DNA from 2 places in the Thauera sp. SWB20 genome. Region 2 is predicted to be linked to the other one. Evidence: predicted binding sites of a transcription regulator. Region 2 holds the regulator's gene; the other holds the start of a gene.
The links. Region 2 encodes LexA, which represses DNA repair genes until DNA is damaged. Its sites were predicted from a motif close to ACTGTATNTANATACAGT; they were not measured.
Positions count from the first base shown of each region.

Region 1: a site for LexA is predicted at 2,961-2,978, ahead of PO78_RS04585 (error-prone DNA polymerase). Genes of this name have one in related genera too.

Region 1 is NZ_JTDM01000013.1:141,184-148,954, reverse strand. Features, by position in the region: gene PO78_RS04585 (error-prone DNA polymerase) at 1-2,954, opposite strand, end outside; gene PO78_RS04580 (ABC transporter substrate-binding protein) at 3,150-4,121, shown strand; gene PO78_RS04575 (ABC transporter permease) at 4,220-5,110, shown strand; gene PO78_RS04570 (ABC transporter ATP-binding protein) at 5,114-5,908, shown strand; gene gltX (glutamate--tRNA ligase) at 6,024-7,442, shown strand.
Region 2 is NZ_JTDM01000017.1:264,271-272,041, forward strand. Features, by position in the region: gene PO78_RS10080 (FKBP-type peptidyl-prolyl cis-trans isomerase) at 119-607, opposite strand; gene PO78_RS10085 (peroxiredoxin) at 582-1,079, opposite strand; gene PO78_RS10090 (zinc-dependent alcohol dehydrogenase family protein) at 1,300-2,337, shown strand; gene lexA (transcriptional repressor LexA) at 2,397-3,005, shown strand; gene imuA (translesion DNA synthesis-associated protein ImuA) at 3,028-3,846, shown strand; gene PO78_RS10105 (Y-family DNA polymerase) at 3,960-5,477, shown strand; gene PO78_RS10110 (hypothetical protein) at 5,731-6,315, shown strand; gene PO78_RS10115 (M61 family metallopeptidase) at 6,415-7,771, opposite strand, start outside.

The DNA.
Region 1 (7,771 bases), on a different contig from region 2:
GCGAGCATGCGGTCGGGCGCGGCGGTGATGTCGGCGGCGGTGAGAAAGCGCAGGCGGGCGAGCTGCTCGCGCACGAAGGCGAGCGGGTGGCGACCGAGGGTGAAGCCGAGGCGGGCGTAGTCGGCGAGCAGGTCTTCGGCCTCGGCGGGGGCGTCCAGCGTGGCGGCGACGTCGCCGCCAGGGGCTTCGGCGAGCAGGCCGGGCAGGGGCGCGGCGCCGCTCGCCTGCCACAGGGCCTGGCGGCGATGGCCGGCGAGGCTGGCGAGGGCACCGCCGGCGGCGAGGGTGCGCAGCTCGCCGGTGTCGAGCCGCGCGCGCGCGGCGAGGTCCTGGGTGTCGGCGAAGGCGTGTTCGCCACGCGCGGCGGCGATGCGCGTGGCGGCCTCGCGGCCGAGGCCGCGGATCATGCGCAGGCCGAGGCGCACCGCGGGCTGCGCGCTGTCGGCGGCCTCCAGCATGCAGTCCCACGCGCTGGCGCCGACGTCCGCCGCGCGCACCTCCACCCCATGGCGGCGGGCGTCCTGGATCAGCTGCGCGGGCGCGTAGAAGCCCATCGGCTGGCTGTTCAGCAGCGCGGCGAGGAAGGCCGCGGGCGCGAAGCACTTGAGCCAGGCCGAGGCATACACCAGCAGCGCGAAGCTGGCGGCGTGGGATTCGGGAAAGCCGTAGCTGCCGAAGCCCTCGATCTGCTGGCACAGGCGCTGGGCGAAGTCGGGGTCGTAGCCGTTGTTCGCCAGCCCGTCGAGCAGCTTCTGGCGGTAGCGCTCGAGCTCGCCCTTGCGCCGCCAGGCACCCATCGCGCGGCGCAGCTGGTCGGCCTCGCCGCCGGTAAAGTCGGCCGCGACCACCGCGAGCTGCATCACCTGCTCCTGGAAGATCGGCACGCCCAGCGTGCGCGCCAGCACACCGCGGATCTCTTCGCGCAGGCCGTCCAACGGATCCTCGCCGCGCGCCGCACGCTCGCGCGCCTGCAGGTAGGGATGGACCATGCCGCCCTGGATCGGGCCGGGGCGCACGATCGCGACTTCCACCACCAGGTCGTAGAAGCGTTGCGGCCTCAGGCGCGGCAGCATGGTCATCTGCGCGCGCGACTCGACCTGGAACACGCCGACCGAATCGGCGCGCGACAGCATTTCGTAGACCTCCTTTCGTTCGCGCGGGATGGTCGCCAGCGTCAGCGCCTCGCCGCGCCATGCCGACACCAGGGCGAGGCCGCGACGCAGCGCCGACAGCATGCCGAGCGCGAGCACGTCGATCTTCATCAGGCCGACCGCGTCGAGGTCGTCCTTGTCCCACTGGATCACGGTGCGATCGGACATGGCGGCGTTCTCCACCGGCACCAGCTCGTCGAGCCGGCCGCGCGCGATGACGAAGCCGCCGACGTGCTGGGAGAGGTGGCGCGGAAAGCCGATGAGTTCCTCGGTGAGTGCGACCAGCCTTTGCGTGACCGGGCTGGCGGGGTCGAGCCCGGCCTCCGCGAGGCGCTCGGGCAGGATGTGGCGGCCGTCGAACCAGTGGTGCTCGCGGGTGAGGCGCTCGATCTGCGTCTCGTCGAGGCCGAGCGCGCGGCCGACGTCGCGCAGCGCGCTGCGTGCGCGGTAGCGGATCACGGTGGCGGCGAGCGCGGCGCGTTCGCGGCCGTACTTGCGGTAGAGGTACTGGATGACCTCCTCGCGGCGCTCGTGCTCGAAGTCGACGTCGATGTCGGGCGGCTCGTCGCGCTCTCGCGAGATGAAGCGCTCGACCAGCATGATGCCCAGCTGCGGGTCGACCTCGGTGATGCCCAGCGCCCAGCACACCACCGAGTTGGCCGCCGAGCCGCGGCCCTGGCACAGGATGCCGCGCTCGCGGGCGAAGCGCACGATGTCGTGCACGGTGAGGAAGTAGGGCTCGTAGCCGAGCTCGGCGATGAGCGCGAGCTCGTGCTCGATCTGCGCGCGCACCGTGGGCGGGGCGGGGTCTTCGGCCGGTGGCGGTGCGGCCGCGATCGTGGCAGGCGCGGCTGCGCGGCGCTCCTTGCCGGCCTTGCCGTAGCGCCAGGCCAGCCCGCCCTCGACCAGCCGGCGCAGCCAGCGCGTCGGGGTCTCGTCCGCGGGGACGAGCTCGGCGGGGTACTCGTAGCGCAGCTCGTCGAGGTCGAAGCGGCAGCGCGCCGCCACCGCCACGGTCTCGGCGAGCAGCTCGGGAGGATGGCGGCGGGCGAGGGTCGCGCGCTCGTGCAGGCGCAGCTCGGCATTGGGCGCGAGCGCCAGGCCGGCCTCGGCCACGCTGCAGTGCAGGCGCAGCGCGCTCATCACGTCGGCGAGCGGGCGCCGCGCGGCCTCGTGCATGAGCGCGCCGCCGGCGGCGACCGCAGGGACGCCGGTGGCCTGGGCGATGCGCAGGATCCAGTGCAGGCGGGCGGGATCGCGTCCGTCCAGGCGCGGGGTGTGGGCGATCCAGGAGCGTCCGGGGAAGCGCTTCGCCAGCCAGCGCGCTTCGCTGCGCAGGGCGATGGCCGCGTCGCCGGCGGCACCCGGCGGCGGGAATTCCTCGGGTGGGATCAGCAGCGCCAGGCAGCCGGGCAGGGCTTCGGCGGCAGCCTCGTCTGCGCGGGTGGCGTCGAGCATCGCGCGCGTGAGGTGGTAGCGGCCCTTGTCGGCGCTCCGCCTGGCCTGGGTGAGCAGGCGCGAGAGCCGGCCGTAGCCGGCGCGATCGGCGGCGAGCAGGACGAGGCAGGGCCCGTCGGCGAGGCGCAGCTCGCAGCCGACGATCAGGCGCGGCCGGCCGGCTTCGGGCAGGGCCTGCAGCGCGCGGTGGGCGCGCACCACGCCGGCGAAGGAGCATTCGTCGGTGAGGGCGATCGCGCTGTAGCCGAAGGCTGCCGCCTGCGCGACGAGCTCCTCGGGGTGCGAGGCGCCGCGCTGGAAGCTGAAGTTGCTCAGGCAGTGGAGTTCGGCGTAGGCGGGAAGCATGTGTTGACTGTATAAAAATACAGTTCATCAGGCAAGTCGTGCGAGTGCCCTCCACGGCGATTGCGGGTCCACCGCAATCGCGCAATCCGGACCTGCTGTTAAACTCGCGTCCTTTGCAACACCGTGCTGGCCAAGATGCCGGCCTGGTGCCTTTTTCGAAGAATTCCCGGCCGCAAGGCTGCCAAGGAGACCTCCATGTCCTTCCCCCTGTCCCGCAAGGTCCTGTTCGGCGCGCTGGCGCTCGCGTTCGCGACGGCGATGCCGGCGTACGCACAGCAGAAGTCGGTCGCCATCACCGCGATCGTCGAGCATCCCGCGCTCGATTCGGTGCGCGACGGGGTCAAGGAGGCGCTGGCCGCGGCCGGCTACGAGGACGGCAAGAACCTGAAGTGGCAGTATCAGAGCGCCCAGGGCAACACCGGCACCGCGGCGCAGATCGCACGCAAGTTCGTCGGCGACAAGGCCGACGTGATCGTCGCGATCGCCACCCCCTCGGCGCAGGCCGTCGCGGCCGCGACCAAGGACATCCCGCTGGTGTTTTCGGCGGTCACCGATCCGGTGGTGGCCAAGCTGGTGCCCTCGATGCAGCCCTCGGGCACCAACGTCACCGGGGTGTCGGATGCCCTCGAGCTCGGCAAGCAGGTCGAGCTGATCAAGCGTGTCGTGCCCGCCGCCAAGCGTGTCGGCATCGTCTACAACCCGGGCGAGGCCAACTCGGTGGTCGTGGTCGAGCAGCTGCGCGAGCTGCTGCCCAAGCACGGCCTGAGCCTGGTCGAAGCCGCGGCGCCGCGCTCGGTGGACGTCGGCTCGGCGGCGCGCAGCCTGATCGGCAAGGCCGACGTGTTCTACACCAGCACCGACAACAACGTCGTGTCGGCCTACGAGGCCCTGGTCAAGGTCGGCATGGACGCCAAGATCCCGCTCGTGGCTGCCGACACCGACAGCGTGGCGCGCGGCGCGGTCGCGGCCTACGGCATGGACTACAAGGCGCTCGGCGTGCAGACCGGCGAGATCGTGGTGCGCATCCTCAAGGGCGAGAAGCCGGGTGCGATCGCCTCCGAGACCAGCAACAAGCTGTCGCTGCACGTGAACCCGGGTGCGGCGCAGAAGCAGGGCATCACGCTGGCGGAAGAGCTCGTCAAGTCGGCCTCCAAGGTCGTCCAGTAAGCGGGTCGCCCGCATCTCCGCGCGGCCGTCGATGCCCGGCCGCGGGGGACGCGTCCCGGCGCGCGTTCCGCTCGATCCTCACCAACGGTAATCCCCCAATGTCGCTCTACACCTTGCTCGGGGCGCTGGAGATCGGCCTGATCTTCAGCCTCGTCGCCCTCGGCGTGTACATCTCCTTCCGGCTGCTGCGCTTTCCCGACCTCACCGTGGATGGCAGCTTCCCGCTCGGTGGCGCCGTCGCCGCGACCATGATCGCCGCCGGCCACGACCCCTTCACCGCGACCATCGCGGCGACGCTCGCCGGCGCGATCGCCGGGCTGATCACCGGCTGGCTCAACGTCAGCCTCAAGATCATGGACCTGCTCGCCAGCATCCTGATGATGATCGCCCTGTACTCGATCAACCTGCGCATCATGGGCAAGCCCAACGTGCCGCTGATCACCGAACCCACCGTGTTCAACCTGCTGCAGCCCGAGGCGCTCGCCGACTACGTGTTCCGGCCCTTGCTGCTCGTCTTCGTGGTGCTGGCGGTCAAGCTCGCGCTCGACGGTTTCTTCGCCACCCAGAGCGGCCTGGCGATCCGCGCGACGGGCTCGAACGCGCGCATGGCGCGTGCGCAGGGCGTCAACACCGGCATGGCGATCCTGGCCGGCATGGCCCTGTCGAACGCCTTGGTGGGCCTGGCCGGGGCGCTGTTCGCGCAGACCCAGGGCGGCGCCGACATCTCGATGGGCGTGGGAACGATCGTCATCGGTCTCGCGGCGGTGATCGTGGGCGAGAGCCTGCTGCCCTCGCGCAAGCTCTACCTGGCGACGATCGCGGTGATCGTTGGCGCCATCGTGTATCGCTTCTTCATCGCGCTCGCGCTCAATTCCGATTTCATCGGCCTGCAGGCGCAGGACCTCAACCTCGTCACCGCGGTGCTGGTGACGGTCGCGCTGGTGGTGCCGCGCCTGCGCGCGCACTGGTCCGGAAAAAGGGTGAGCTGAAATATGTTGAAAGCAACCGACCTTCGTCTCACCTTCAACCCTGGCACGCCGATCGAGACCCAGGCCCTGCGCGGCATGTCGCTCGAGATCCCGACCGGGCAGTTCGTCACCGTGATCGGCTCCAACGGCGCCGGCAAGTCGACCTTCCTGAATGCCGTCTCCGGCGAGCAGAAGGTCGACAGCGGCACGATCGAGATCGACGGCATCGACATGACCCGCCAGCCGGTGTGGGGGCGTGCGCGCCACGTCGCGCGGGTGTTCCAGGACCCGCTCGCCGGCACCTGCGAGGATCTCACCATCGAGGAAAACATGGCGCTCGCCAAGATGCGCGGTGAGCGCCGGGGTTTTTCGTTCGCGGTCAAGCCGGCGCTGCGCGAGGAGTTCCGCGCGCAGATCGCCACGCTGGGTCTCGGCCTGGAGAATCGCCTCTCGGACCGTATCGGCCTGCTCTCCGGCGGCCAGCGCCAGGCGGTGAGCCTCTTGATGGCGGCGCTGCAGCCCTCGCGCCTGCTGCTGCTCGACGAGCACACCGCCGCGCTCGATCCGCGCACCGCGGCCTTCGTGCTGGAACTGACCGTGCGCATCGTCGCCGAGCACAAGCTCACCACGATGATGGTCACGCACTCGATGCGCCAGGCGCTCGACGTCGGCCAGCGCACCGTGATGCTGCACCAGGGCCGCGTCGTGCTCGACGTCTCCGGCAAGGAACGCGAGGGCCTCGACGTGCATCACCTGCTCGACATGTTCGAGAAGGTGCGCGGCGAGAAGATCGACGACGACGCGCTGCTGCTGGGCTGATTCCCCGGGTCGAGTCTCGGGGCCAAGAGCCTGGGGCGGGGCCTCTTCCGCGCACCGGCTGGCCAAGCGACCCGCCTGATCCCCGAATTCAAACGAAACACGACCGAAAGCAACGATGACCTCCGCTTCCCGCCCCGTCCGTACCCCCGTGCGTACCCGCTTCGCCCCCAGCCCCACCGGCTACCTCCACATCGGCGGCGCGCGTACCGCGCTGTTCTCGTGGGCCTTCGCGCGCCGCCATGGCGGCACCTTCATCCTGCGCATCGAGGACACCGACGTCGCGCGCTCCACGCCCGCGGCGGTGCAGGCCATCCTCGACGGCATGCAGTGGCTGGGCCTGGAACATGACGAAGGCCCGTTCTACCAGATGCAGCGCATGGACCGGTACAAGGAGGTCATCGGCCAGATGCTGGCGGCCGGCACCGCCTACCACTGCTACCTGTCGCCCGAAGAACTCGATCGCCTCCGCGAGGCGCAGCGCGAGCGGGGCGAGAAGCCGCGCTACGACGGGCGCTGGCGTCCCGAGGCGGGCAAGGTACTGCCGCAGCCGCCCGCGGGCGTGCAGCCGGTGGTGCGCTTCCGCAATCCGGCCGAAGGCGTGGTGAGCTGGGACGACCTCGTCAAGGGTCGCATCGAGATCGCCAACGCCGAGATGGACGACTTCATCATCGCGCGCGCCGACGGCACGCCGACCTACAACTTCTGCGTGGTGGTGGACGACTGGGACATGGGCATCACCCACGTCATCCGCGGTGACGATCATGTGAACAACACCCCGCGCCAGATCAACGTGCTGCAGGCGCTCGGCGCCGAGGTGCCGCTCTATGCCCACCTGTCGATGATCCTCGGCGACGACGGCACCAAGCTCTCCAAGCGCCACGGCGCGGTCAGCGTGATGCAGTACGACGAGGAGGGCTATCTGCCGGAGGCGGTGATCAACTACCTGGCGCGCCTGGGCTGGAGCCATGGCGACGATGAAATCTTCGATCGTCGGCAGTTCGTCGAATGGTTCGACCTCGACCACATCACGCCCTCGGCCGCGCAGTTCAACACCGAGAAGCTCAATTGGCTCAACGCGCAGTACATCAAGAAGGCGGACGACGCCTTCCTGGCCGCCGAGGTCGCCAGCCGCCTCGCGCGCCGCGAGGTGAACCCCGAGACGGGGCCGAGCCTGGAGGCGGTGGTGGCGCTGTACAAGGACCGCGTCGCCAACCTCAACGAACTGGCGGATGCCGCGGAGTTGTTCGTCGCCGACGTGCATCCGGCACCGGAGGTGGTCGGCCAGCACCTGACCGACGTCGCCAAGGCCGCCCTCGCCAGCCTGCGTGGCCGCCTGGCCGCAGCCGAGTGGAACAGGGCCGCGCTGAGCCAGGCGATCAAGGACACCATGGCCGAGCATGGCCTGAAGATGCCGCAGGTTGCGATTCCCCTGCGCGTGGCGGTGCTCGGCGTGCCCCAGACCCCGGCGATCGACGCCGTGCTGGAGGTGCTCGGCCGCGGGCGCGTGCTCGAGCGCCTCGACCGCCGCCTCTGAACGCAGCCGCAGGCGCGAGTTCGTGCGCCGTATCGCGACTTGCGTCGCTCCTACACGCCCCCTTGGAACGACGTGTGGGAGCGACGCAAGTCGCGATCATGTCGGCGCGGCTGCGACGGGTGTCGGCGGGGCATTGCGGGCGCGAATCGCGACTTGCATCGCTCCCACAGGCGCGTCCGCCAGGGCAGCGGGCTGCGTAGGCGTGACCCCAGCGGTGTGCGTAGGAGCGACGCCAGTCGCGATTGCAGCGGTGAAAGCGGGTGCGGGCGCGTGTCCGTGCGCTGCTCCCGCAAAAACAAACCGCCGCGAGTGCGGCGGTCGGGATGGCG
Region 2 (7,771 bases):
AGAGAGGCGAACGAGGCGCGGACGAGGCGGACGGCCCCTGACACGCACCACGCAGCCGCAGGTGCCGTCCACATGTCGAAAGGGCCGCTTGCGCGGCCCCGTCCTGACATCGGTGCAATCAGTGGTGGTGATGACCACCGGGACCATGCACATGGCCGTGGGTGATCTCCTCGGCGCTCGCCGCGCGCACCTCGGCGACGGTGACGTCGAACACCAGCGCCACGCCGGCCAGCGGGTGGTTGCCATCGACCACGACCTTGCCGTCGGCGATGTCGGTGATGCGGTAGATCATGTCTTCCTCGCCGTCCTCGGAGACGCGCTCGAAGCTCATGCCGATCTCGATGTTGTCCGGGAAAAGCTTGGCGTCCTCGACCAGGATCAGCTCCTCGTCGTAGTCGCCGAAGGCGTCTTCGGGCTGCAGCTTGACCTGCAGCTGCTCGCCGACCTTCTTGCCGTGCAGGGCCTCTTCGAGCAACGGAAAGATGCCATCGTAGCCGCCGTGCAGATAAACGAGCGGGTGCTCGCCGTCGTCGATCACCGCGCCTTCGGGGTCGCGCACGGTGTACTTCAGCGTCACCACGCTATTCTTGACGATTTCGTTTTGCATGCTGGTGTTCCAGTTCCTTGACCAATTCGAAAACCGCGGCGGCGTGGCCGCGGGGTGTCACATCGTAGAGCGCGTGGCGGATCCTGCCCTGCTTGTCGATCACGAAGGTCGACCGCCGCACGCCCATCTTCTTCATCCCGTCGACTTCGCGCTCATGCCATACGTTGTAGAGCCGGCACACCTCGGTGTCCGAATCGGAGAGCAGGCGGATCGACAATCCTTCCTGGTCGCGAAACTCGGCGTGGGTCAGGCAATCGTCCGGGCTCACGCCGACCACGATGCAGTCGTAGCGGGCGAACTCGTCGTCGTGGTCGCTGAAATCGGCGGCCTGACGCGTGCAGCCCGGGGTCTTGTCGCGAGGGTAAAAGTAGAGAACCACATTGTGCTTGCCGGCCACCGACGCGAGGTCGAAAATTTCCATGTCGGCATCCGGCAACGAAAACGCGGGGGCGATGTCTCCGCTCTGCAGCATGTGTTCTCCCTGATGTGGGCCGGATTCTAGCCGAGACCCCAGGCGAACACTACCGCCGGGACCGCAGGCTTCGGACTGGTCGAGCATGGGGGTCTCCTCCCTTTTCCTTGTCGTCGTGTCGGGTGCCGCGATGCGGCTCCGTGTCCAACGAATAGCCCAGATCGGGGCCGTACTCAAGTCGCAGCGCACCATCGTTCCGCCTGTCCTGGAGACCGCAAGCATGCCCCGGCCCCATCCGAACGCCCCCGCCAAGCCCCCCGCCGGCATGCGCGCGATGCAACTCGAACGCCCCGGCGAGGCCCTGCGCGCGGTGCATCTGGCGGTGCCGCGCCCCGGCCCCGGGCAGGTGCTGCTGCGGGTGGAGGCCTGCGGCGTGTGCCGCACCGATCTCCACCTCATCGACGGCGAGCTGCCCGACCCGGTGCTGCCGATGATTCCCGGCCACGAGATCATCGGCCGCGTGGTCGAACTGGGCGAAGGCGTCGGCGACGCCGCGGGCATGGTGCCGGGTCAGCGCATCGGCGTGCCCTGGCTGGGGTGGACCTGCGGGCATTGCGGCTTCTGCGCCAGCCAGCGCGAGAACCTCTGCGACGCGGCGCGCTTCACCGGCTACCAGATCCAGGGCGGTTATGCCGAATACACCGTGGCCGACGCACGCTACTGCTTCCCGATCGACGAGGCGCTCGACGCCGCCGAGGCCGCGCCGCTGCTGTGCGCCGGCCTGATCGGCTATCGTGCGCTGGAGATGGCGGGCGCCGCGCGCCGCATCGGCCTCTACGGCTTCGGCGCGGCCGCCCACATCATCACCCAGGTGGCGGTGTGGCAGGGTCGCGAGGTGTACGCCTTCACCCGTCCCGGCGACAGCGCAAGCCAGGCCTTCGCCCGCCGGCTCGGCGCCTGCTGGACGGGCGCGGGCGAAGAGCGCCCCCCGCACCCGCTCGACGCCGCGCTGATCTTCGCCCCCTCCGGCGAGCTCGTCCCCGCCGCGCTGCGCGCCGTCGCCAAGGGTGGCACGGTGGTGTGCGCGGGCATCCACATGAGCACCATCCCCGCCTTCCCCTACGACATCCTGTGGGGCGAGCGCCGCATCGTCTCGGTCGCCAACCTCACCCGCCGCGACGGCGACGAATTCCTCGCCCTCGCGCCCAGGGTGCCGGTACGCACCGAGGTCGTCCGCTTCGCCCTCGAGGACGCCAACGAGGCGCTCGAGCGCCTGCGCCGCGGCGCGCTGCAGGGGGCGGCGGTGCTGCTGCCCTGAATTCCGCTTGCCAGCGCTGCGGGACTGTTTAAAATTACAGCCATCCCATGGAGGCTGTCATGACCGCCCGTAGCGAAAACCTCACCGCGCGCCAGCAGGAAATCCTCGATTTCATCCGCTCCACCGTCGAGTCCGAAGGCCGCCCGCCCACCCGCGCCGAGGTGTGCACCGCCTTCGGCTTCCGCTCGCCCAACGCCGCCGAGACCCACCTGCGCGCGCTCGCCGCCAAGGGCGCGATCCTGCTCGAGGAGGGGCGCGCGCGCGGCATCCGCCTGGCCGAGGCGCTCGGCCTGCCCCTGGTCGGCCGCGTCGCCGCGGGCAGCCCCATCCTCGCCGCCGAACACGTCGAGGCGCGCTATCAGCTCGACCCCGCGCTGTTCTCGCCCAGGGCCGACTACCTGCTGCGCGTGCGCGGCATGAGCATGCGCGACGCCGGCATCCTCGACGGCGACCTCATCGCGGTGCATCGCAACAGCGAGGCGCGCAACGGCCAGATCGTGGTCGCCCGGGTGGACGACGACGTCACCGTCAAGACCCTGCAACGCAAGGGCCCGGTGGTCGAGCTCCTCCCCGCCAACCCGGACTACACCCCGATCGTCGTGGACACCCGCCGCGAGCCGCTGGTCATCGAAGGCGTCATGGTGGGGCTGATCCGCAAGGACCACTGAGCGAGCCGATGCCGCACCCGCCATGGCCCTCCCGCTCCAACGCCACGCCGACGCGTCGCTGCGCGCTGTAGCTCCTGCCGCCACCGGCACGCATGGCGTGCTCGCCGGCCTGCCTGCGGGCAGCGTGTGGCAGGCGAGCCGGCTCGCAGGCGCCGCAGGAGCGGTGCTGCCGACCGGCTTCTCCGCGCTCGACGCCGAGCTGCCCGGCGGCGGCTGGCCGGCCGGGGCGCTCATCGAGCTCCTCGCCGACCGCCCCGGCGTCGGCGAACTGAGCCTGCTGCTGCCGCTGCTCGGCGCCACCCCGCCCGCATGCTGGATCGTCTGCATCGCCCCGCCGCTGCTGCCCTACGCTCCCGCGCTGGCGAACGCAGGCGTGCCGCTGGCGCGCCTGCTCGTGGTGCGCCCCGAGCGCCGCGAAGACCTGCTGTGGGCCGCACGCCAGGCACTGCTGTCGGGCAGCTGCGCCTGCGTGCTGGCGTGGCCGCAGCGCATCGACAACGCCGGACTGCGCCGCCTGCAGCTGGCCGCCGAGGAAAGCGCCACCCCGCTCTTCCTCTTCCGTCCCGGCAGCGTCGCCGGTCAGCCTTCGCCGGCGGTGTTGCGGATTGCGCTCGCCCCGCAGCCCGAAGGCCTGCAGCTACGCATCCTCAAGCGCCGCGGACCGCTCGCCGCCGCGCCGCTCGTGCTCGCCCTGCCGCCCGGGGCCAGCCCGGTACCGAAGGCATCCCGCGCAGGGCAATCCCCCCGGATGCCCCTCTCGGCAGCTTCCCACCCTACCGCATCCACCACCGTCGCCCCCGTCGCGCCTGCATGCAAACCGGAAGCGCGGCGTTTTCTGTAGGAGCGACGCCAGTCGCGATCGGCGGCCTTCCTCCACCCGCCGCAATCGTTTCGTCGCTCTAACCGCAGCCCTCGCTGCCGACCGATTCAAACACCTCGACGCGGAGCGTTTCCATGTTGTGGCTGGCGATCCTGTTGCCGGCGTTGTCGCTGCAGGTCTTCACACGCGGCGTACGCGCCGCCCCACCGCTGGCGATCCTGTCGCCCCGGGGCCGGGTGCTGGCCGCCAGCGCGGCGGCGAGCGCGGCCGGCATCGAACCGGGGCAGCGTGCGGCGAGCGCCCTCGCCTTGCTGCCCGAACTGCGCCTGCAACCGCACGAGCCGGCGCGCGAAGCCGAAGCCCTCGCCGAGATCGCCACCTGGGCCGGGCGCTTCAGCCCGCGGATCAGCCTGTCCGCAGCGGACGCGGTGCTGCTGGAGATCTCCTCCTGCCTGCGCCTGTTCGGTGGCACGGCACAGATCGAATCCGCCTTGCGCGAAGGCCTTGCCGAGCTGGGCTTCACGGCCCTGCTGGCCTGCGCACCCACTCCACTGGCCGCGCGCTGGCTTGCACGGGCGGCCGCTCCTTCCGCCCTCTCCTGCCCCCCGACCGACGCGGCACTCCCCACCGACGCCGCCGGGCAAGACTGGCGCGCTGCGCTCGACCCGCTGCCGCTCGAACTCCTGAGCGAGGAAGACGCCTGCGACGCCGCCACGCTGGAGTTGCTCGCCGGACTCGGCCTGCGCACCCTTGGCGAGCTTCGCCGCCTGCCGCCCGCCGGACTCGCCCGCCGTGGTGCGCAGGCGGCCGCGCGGGCGCTGGCGCGGGCGCGCGGCGAGCTCGCCGATCCACGCCCCTGGTTCGAAGCGCCGCTGCGCTTCCACCACGGCATCGCCCTGCCCGCGCCGGAACTTCACGCCGAGGCCCTGCTCTTCGCCGCACGCCGCCTCTTCGCCAGCCTTGCCGCCTGGCTCGATGCCCGCCACGCGGCAGTCGACCGCTTCCGCCTGCGTTTCGGCCACGGCTCGCGACCGCCCACCGAACTCGAGTTCGCGCTCGGCCGCCCAAGCCGCGACGAGGGGCACTTCGCCCTGATCGTGCGCGAACGCCTGGCCATGCTCGAGCTGTCCGCCGAGGTCGACTCGATCACCCTGTGTGCGGAAAGCCCCGTGGCTGCCGACCCGCGCGCCCGGGACCTGTTCGGCGATCCTGCCCAGGCCGGAGAGGACGCCGCCCTGCTGCTTGCCCGCCTGCAGGCGCGACTTGGCGAGGAATGCGTGCAGCGCCTGGATCTTCGCGCCGATCACCGTCCCGAAGCCGCCTGGCGAAACACCGTGCCCTCCGCACAGGCGACCACTGCACGCGCCGGCCGCGACGCCGCTGCGGGGCCGGCCTCGACACGGACGGCATCGCCGCCGCCACGCACGACAGCAGGCCTGCGCCCGCTCTGGCTGCTGCCCGCGCCGCGTCCGATCTCCGCTCCCCGCTATACCCTGCTCGGCGCCGCCGAACGCATCGAGACCGGCTGGTGGGACGGCATGCCGGTCCGTCGCGACTACTACCTCGCGCGCGATGCCGACAACGTCCTGTGCTGGATCTTCGAGAGCCTGGATGCGCCGGGGCAGTGGTTCGTGCATGGGTATTTCGGCTGAAGACGCCGGTCCCGATCACGGTGCCGGAGCCCGCGACGAGGGCGGCGCGAGCCGGGACGGAGGATCGCCACTCGCGTCGCTCACAGCGGGGTCCGAAGCTGCATCGTGCTGCGGTAACGTGCCGATTTTCGTGGGAGCGACGCAAGTCGCGATCACGACGACGCGCGAGCGCGTGACGGGAACTGCAGGGGCGCGGGGCTGTGCGCGTAGTACACTTCCGGGGCTCCGAACCTTTTCCACCGCCTCCATTCCCATGCCCGAGCCTTCCTCTTCCGTCACCGTTTCCGCTGAAACCCGCGCCCGCCCCCTGCCGGGCGACCTCGACCGGCGCCGCGCGTTGTTCGCGCTGCTGGTATGCGTGGTCGCGCTGCCTGCATCGTGGCTGTTGTTCAGCCAGCTCGAGCGCCTGTGGCCGGAGATCGTGCGCCTGGAGGGGCTCGGCTTCCTCGCGGCGGCCACCCTGCTCGGCGGCGTGATGGCGATCGGCCCGCTCGCTGCGGCGCTCGGCTTCCTGATCGCGGTGTGGTTCGGGGTGCGCAGCGTCTACAGCGCGCGCAGCCTCGCCACGCCGCTGCTCGACCGCGTCATCGTCGGCGCCGGGCTGCTGGTTTGGTTCATGCCCGCGCTGGCGGCGATCGCACAGGCGGTGCGCGCGCTGACCACAGGGCGGATCCACTTCGTGCGCCCGCCGCGCGACTACCTCCTCGCCACCGATCCGATCGCCTTCTGGCAGGGCGTCGGCTTCTGGCTGATCATCGCGGGGCTCGCCGGCTTCCTCGCCTGGCGCTACTGGCAGCCGAAGCTGTTCCCGGCGCACGACGCCGCCCCCGAGGCCTGAACGCGACCTGCCGCCGCGGGCGCGCCTGGCCGTGCGTGCCCGCTCCGTCACACCTTGCCGTCGTCCGCGGCTGCGCCTCGCGCACGGCAAGGCGGCGCATCACCCCCCCAACCAACCCCGCCGCAGCTTCGCTGCCGCGCTATCGGCGCGCGGCGCCAGCTTGAGCTCCTGGCGCTCGGCAGGCGGTGCAGCGAGCACCGCACGGAAGCTCATCAGCTCGTCGCGACGGAAGAGATGCAGTTCCACCTCGTCGCCCGCACCACGACGGGCGAGCAGATCCTCCAGCCCCTTGGCGCTGGAGATCCTCAGCCCGTCGAGCGCGATCAGCACGTCCCCGGCCGAGACGCCCGCCGCCTGCGCCGGACCGTCGTCGTACACATTGGCGACCTTCGCCTCGCCACTGCCCCCGCCGAGCTTCATCCCGAGCACCGGCGCGGTCCCCGCCGCCTCGGCGCGCAGGCTCACGCCGAAGGGACGCAGCAGGCGCGCCAGCGGCAGATCCTCGCAGCCGTCCACCGCCTTCTGCAGCCATTTCGCCAGGCGCGCGCCGAGGCGTTCGCCGCCCGCGTCGCGCACCGCGGCGAAGATGCCATCCTCCGGCACGCCCACGCCGGTGAGGCCGTGGCGCCGCCACAGCAGCCGCATCACGTCGTCCAGGCTGGCCGCACCCTCGCTGCCCGCGCGCAGCTGCAGGTCGAGCGCGAGCGCGATCAGCGCACCCTTGGCGTAGTAGCTGACGATGGCGTTGGGTGCGTTCTCGTCCTGGCGGTAGTACTTGGTCCACGCGTCGAAGGAGGACTCCGCCACGCTCTGCTTGAGCCGGCCGCTGCCGCGCAAGACGTTGGCGATGGTCTTGCCGAGCAGCCCCAGGTAGTCATCGATGCCGATCACGCCGCTGCGCACCAGGGCGAGGTCGTCGTAATACGAGGTGAAGCCCTCGAAGGCCCACAGCAGCCGGGTGTGGTTCTCGCGCGCGAGATCGTAGGGCGTGAACGCCACCGGCTTGATGCGCTTGACGTTCCAGGTGTGGAAATACTCGTGGCTGCACAGGCCGAGGAAGCTCTTGTAGCCGTCGGGCAGACCCTCCATGCCCTTCCACGGCAGCTCGGCGCGGCTGCAGATCAGCGCGGTCGAGGCGCGATGCTCCAGCCCGCCGTAGCCCTCTCCCACCACCATGGTCAGGAAGGCGTAATAGTCCACCGGCGCCGGCGTGCCGAAGAGCGCGATCTGCCATTCGCATATGCGGCGCAGGTCGGCGCACAGGCGCTCGAGGTCGCAGTCGTGGCGGCCGGTGAGCGCGATGTCGTGCGGCACGCCCGCGGCCTCGAAGCGTGCCAGCGTGAAACGGCCCATCTCGACCGGGTGGTCGATGAGCTCGTCGTAGTCCGCGGCGCGGAAGCGGCCGAAGCGGCAGGCCTGGCCCGGGTGGCCGTGCTCGGGCGGCAGCGCGGTGACG